One region of the Faecalibacterium sp. An77 genome, then DNA from elsewhere that is predicted to be linked to it. Evidence: a T-box and tRNA genes for the amino acid it is inferred to sense, from the RefSeq annotation. Region 1 holds a T-box; the other holds one or more tRNA genes.

Region 1 (2,466 bases):
TGAGGCCGCCGGCGGGGTGGACCTGCTGGGAGAAGCCTCCAATGCCATGGACACGGCCGCTCAGCTGGACGAAAGTCTGGCAGATGGGGCCGGCCAGCTGTTGGATTTGTATTATACCGCCAAGGATCTGTCCGCCGATCTGGCCTCCCGCCTGGAGGACTACGAGAGCAACGACGGTGAGTTGGATGAAATCGAGCAGCGACTGGATCTGATCTATAAGCTCAAACGGAAATATGGCGACACGGTGGAGGATGTTCTGGCCTTTGGAGAAAAGGCGCGGGAGGAGCTGGAACGCATCCAGTTCTCCGAGGAACACCACCAGCGCCTTCAGGCCGAGAAGCTGCGGCTTTATGGTCTGGCACGGGAGGCGGCCGAAATTTTGACCCAGACCCGCCTGCGGGCCTTTGAAGATTTGAACCGCCGCATTTCGGATACTCTGGACTTTTTGAACATGCCGGGGGTCCGGCTGAGCCTCCGCCATAGCCGGGGGCCGCTGGCCAGCCACGGCCAGGACAGCCTTGAGTTTTACATTGCCACCAACCCCGGTGAGCCGCCCAAGCCTTTGTCCAAGATTGCATCGGGCGGTGAGCTGAGCCGCATCACCCTGGCCATCAAAAATGCTCTGGCTGACCGGGATGCCGTTCCTACCGTCATTTACGATGAGATTGACAGCGGCGTCTCGGGCAAGGCGGCAGGAAAAATTGGACAGGTTCTGCGGCAAAGTGCCAAAGGCCATCAAATTCTCTGCATCACCCATACCGCGCAGATCGCAGCTTTGGCTGACTGCCATATGCTGATTCAAAAGCGGGTGGAAGGGGATCGGGCCTATACCCAGGTGATGCCTCTGGATATTGAGGGCAGGGTGGACGCCCTGGCCCATCTGATCTCGGGCGACCATGTGACCGAACTTTCCCGCGCCAACGCCCGGGAGATGCTGGCCTTGGCGGAGCAGGAAGCAAAATGAGGGATTCCCGCGCGCCCGTATAAGAAGGAAAATGGAAGCCAATGAGTGGCCCCTTTGGGAGGGTCACTCTTTTTGTTTGTGCTCAAAAAACAAAACGGTCATTTTACCTCTTGACATTTGCGGATAGTTCCTTTACAATTAACACTTGTAAAGGCGTTGATGGGAACAAGTACCCTGATGCGCTCTGCCCAGAGAGGCCCCGGTTGGTGAAAGGGGCGTGCAGAGCCGCAGGCGAACTACCTCCCGGAGCTGCAGGCTGAACAGATGTTATCTCAGTAGGCCCCGCCGCGTGCGAGCGTTATAGACGCAGAGTGTACTCCTATACTCTGAGGGGGTTGCACTTGTGAGGCTGTCATCCGTGAGGGGGCAGCAAACAGAGGTGGTACCGCGAATTTCTCGCCCTCTGCCAATTTTAAGGTTGGCGGAGGGTGTTTCTTTTTGCCCTCTGCCCGAAGTGAGACACAGGAGGTATGTTTTCATGAAACTCTACGACGAACTGAAGGCCCGCGGCCTGGTGGCCCAGATCACCGATGAGGAGATCATCGACGTCATCAACGAGGGCAAAGCCACGTTCTACATCGGCTTTGACTGCACCGCCGATAGCCTGACCGCTGGCCACTTTATGGCCCTGACCCTGATGAAGCGTCTGCAGATGGCCGGCAACAAGCCCATCGCTCTGATCGGCGGCGGCACCACCATGATCGGCGACCCCTCGGGCCGCACCGATATGCGCAAGATGCTGACCAAAGAGGACATCGACCACAACGCTGCCTGCTTCAAAAAGCAGATGGAGCGCTTCATTGATTTCAGCGAGGGCAAGGCCCTGATGCTGAACAATGCCGACTGGCTGCTCAAGCTGAACTACATTGAGCTGCTGCGTGAGGTGGGCGCCTGCTTCTCGGTGAACAACATGCTGCGTGCTGAGTGCTACAAGCAGCGCATGGAGAAAGGCCTATCCTTCCTGGAATTCAACTACATGATCATGCAGAGCTACGACTTCTACTACATGTTCCAGCACTACGGCTGCAACATGCAGTTTGGCGGCGATGATCAGTGGAGCAACATGCTGGGCGGCACCGAGCTGATCCGCCGCAAGCTGGGCAAGGACGCCTACGCCATGACCATCACCCTGCTGACCGACTCTCAGGGCAAGAAGATGGGCAAGACCGCCGGTAATGCCGTCTGGCTGGATCCCAACAAGACCAGTCCCTTCGAGTTCTACCAGTACTGGCGGAATGTGGGCGATGCAGATGTCATGAAGTGCATCCGCATGCTGACCTTCCTGCCGCTGGAGCAGATCGATGAGATGAGCACCTGGAAGGATCAGAAGCTGAACGAGGCCAAGGAGATCCTGGCCTATGAGCTGACCAGCATGGTCCACGGCAAGGAAGAAGCCGAGAAGGCCCAGGATGCAGCCCGTGCTCTGTTCAGCGGCAACGCCGCCGACACCGAGCATATGCCCACCACCGTTCTCTCGGCTGAGGACCTGACCGACGGCAGCA
Region 2 (2,466 bases), on a different contig from region 1:
ATCTGGCATATCTCGCTTCGCTGGGTTTTGACCTGTCAGGCATGACGGAATCAAAGGGTGAACAATCTGCCTAGCTTTTCTTCCAGTCCACTCCGGCAGGATGAGATTAGGGCAGGCTGATGCGCCCGGATTGCGCCCGCTCATAAAAAGAGCGGGAAGTGAAAGTTTCCCGCCCTACGCGCCCGCCCGCCAAAAGATATCTTAGCTTTTAATGTAATAACGTTATTTTTAGAAGATTTCGCTTTTTGTTTTGCCGCCCTATCATCCGCCCAGAAGGGCGGTTCCGGGCGGGTAGGGCGGATCGGGCGGGTATTTTTGCATTCCTGCTTGTAATTTTTCCGGCTTCCAAAGGATAGGGGCCAGCTTTTCCACACTTGGGATTTCAAGATCCCGTATTAACTGGGTGTGTGGACCAGAACAGGAGGTGTCGTTGAACAAAAAGAAAAAAGCTCTAAACCATTCTTGCTACCCAGACGAAGTCATCGAGCAACTGGCCCGATGTTTTTATCCGGCGATTCTGGAAAGCTTCAACAACGAGGAGGACCAGAAAGCATTTGCCGCATGGCAGGCAGAACAGGCCCGCTGTTCGGCAAAAGAAAAGCAGGACGTTCCCAACGGGGAACGCCCTGATATCCATACACAGCTTTTTTCAGTTTGGGTGCATCCTTCGGGACGCACCCTTTTTATTTTGAACAAAGAAGATAAGCCAGCCTAATCTAGCTTTCGATGTGTCCGTACGATCAGCAATCCACCCATTCCATTTCCTGCTCGACTTCCCAAAAAGTCTTCCCATCGAAAATAGGGGCAGTTTGAAACTCTTCCTGGCCTTCCTTGATGGACGAACCGTTGTATTCCCAAACACAGTCTTCCGCATCAGGATCGGTTTGAGAAATTTCCATATGGACAGTGTTTTCATTGGGCATATATCCCTGAAACCAATACTTTCTACCTTTATAGATAAATACGGTATCCTGGCATGTGGAAATTCTATCTACAAATTCATTTGCACTTCCGTTTATCATCTTATCTTAATCCCCTTGGAAATTCCCCATACGTTTCTTTCATGAACATCTTTTTCAAACCGAAATGAAATAAATCAAGCTCACTGCGCTTTTGGAGAGATGCCCTGATTCAGTTCGCCCAGGAAAACAAAAAATCCGAACCCTTCTCCCACAGGAAAAAGGTTCGGATTTTTCTGATTTGGTGGGCGCGGGTGGATTCGAACCACCGAAGCATTAAGCAGCAGATTTACAGTCTGTCCCCATTGGCCACTCGGGAACACGCCCATATTCATTTTTGCGGTGTCCGTTTCGTTTGCCGGACGACTCATTTATTCTACCACAGGTGAAGCGCCTTGTCAAGAGTTTTTTCAGATTTCTTTTGGATTTCTGTCGGAACCCTTTGGGAAGACATTTAACTCTCCCCCTGCGCTGCCGTGGTTTTCCGGACCGCTTGCTTATTTTATCACCGAAGGCAGATTTTGTCAACGGGTATTTTTCGGTTTTTTGCCCAGGCCCCTTTCCGCCGACAAAATCCTGTTTTCTCTTGTGTTTTTTCAAGCTGTACTTTATAATAATGTCAGCGGCGACAAGGTTGGACGAGGGGTTTTATCTCCCCCCGCGGGCATCTGCCTGGACGGCAGCGGCTGACGGGTCTTTTTTGTTGTGCAAAAACAGCCGTCCGTTCCCAGCCTTCGCCGCGGTCCGCTCAAACCGTGAAGGAGGTATTTTGGAAACAATGAATTTTCTCGAACAATTCCTGGAGCTGTTCTCGAACTTCGGGAACCTGAATTGGCAGATGCTGGTGATGTGGGTCGTCGGCGGTCTGCTGATCTATCTGGCCATTGCCAAAAAAATGGAGCCCAGCCTGCTGCTGCCCATGGGCTTCGGCACCATTCTCGTCAACCTGCCCCTGTCGGGCGCCATCACCCAGGGCGACACCGAAGGCCCCCTGTCGGTTCTGTTTGAGGCAGGCATGTCCAACGAGCTGTTCCCCCTGCTGCTGTTCATCGGCATCGGCGCCATGATCGACTTCGGCCCCCTGCTGGAGAAGCCCTGGCTGATGCTGTTCGGCGCTGCGGCCCAGTTCGGCATCTTCTTCACCCTGTGCATCGCGGGTCTGTTCTTCCCCCTGAAGGACGCCGCTTCCATCGCCATCATCGGCGCAGCCGATGGCCCCACCGCCATCTTCGTGGCCAACACCCTGATGTCCGACTATCTGGGACCCATCATGGTGGCCGCCTACAGCTACATGGCCCTGGTGCCCATCGTTCAGCCCCCTGTCATCCGCGCCCTGACCACCAAGAAAGAGCGCTGCATCCGCATGTCCTACCAGAAGGGCAGCGTCAGCCGCACCACCCGCATCCTGTTCCCCGTGGTGGTCACCATCCTGGCCGGCCTGGTGGCCCCCGCCAGCGTGGCTCTGGTAGGCTTCCTGATGTTCGGCAACCTGCTGCGTGAGTGCGGC

The links. The T-box of region 1 lies ahead of tyrS (tyrosine--tRNA ligase). A T-box ahead of a tRNA ligase gene usually reads a tRNA of that ligase, here a tRNA-Tyr.
Region 2: it encodes a tRNA-Tyr, which carries the amino acid that the T-box ahead of tyrS (tyrosine--tRNA ligase) is inferred to sense. The anticodon was not compared.

Annotation. Positions count from the first base shown of each region.
Region 1 is NZ_NFHK01000002.1:89,502-91,967, reverse strand. It holds gene recN (DNA repair protein RecN) at 1-964, shown strand, start outside; T-box leader at 1,112-1,371, shown strand; gene tyrS (tyrosine--tRNA ligase) at 1,443-2,466, shown strand, end outside.
Region 2 is NZ_NFHK01000004.1:34,246-36,711, reverse strand. It holds gene B5G28_RS02740 (hypothetical protein) at 1-74, shown strand, start outside; gene B5G28_RS14925 (transposase) at 425-715, shown strand; gene B5G28_RS14370 (hypothetical protein) at 741-1,022, opposite strand; tRNA gene B5G28_RS02725 (tRNA-Tyr) at 1,202-1,286, opposite strand; gene B5G28_RS02720 (sodium ion-translocating decarboxylase subunit beta) at 1,738-2,466, shown strand, end outside.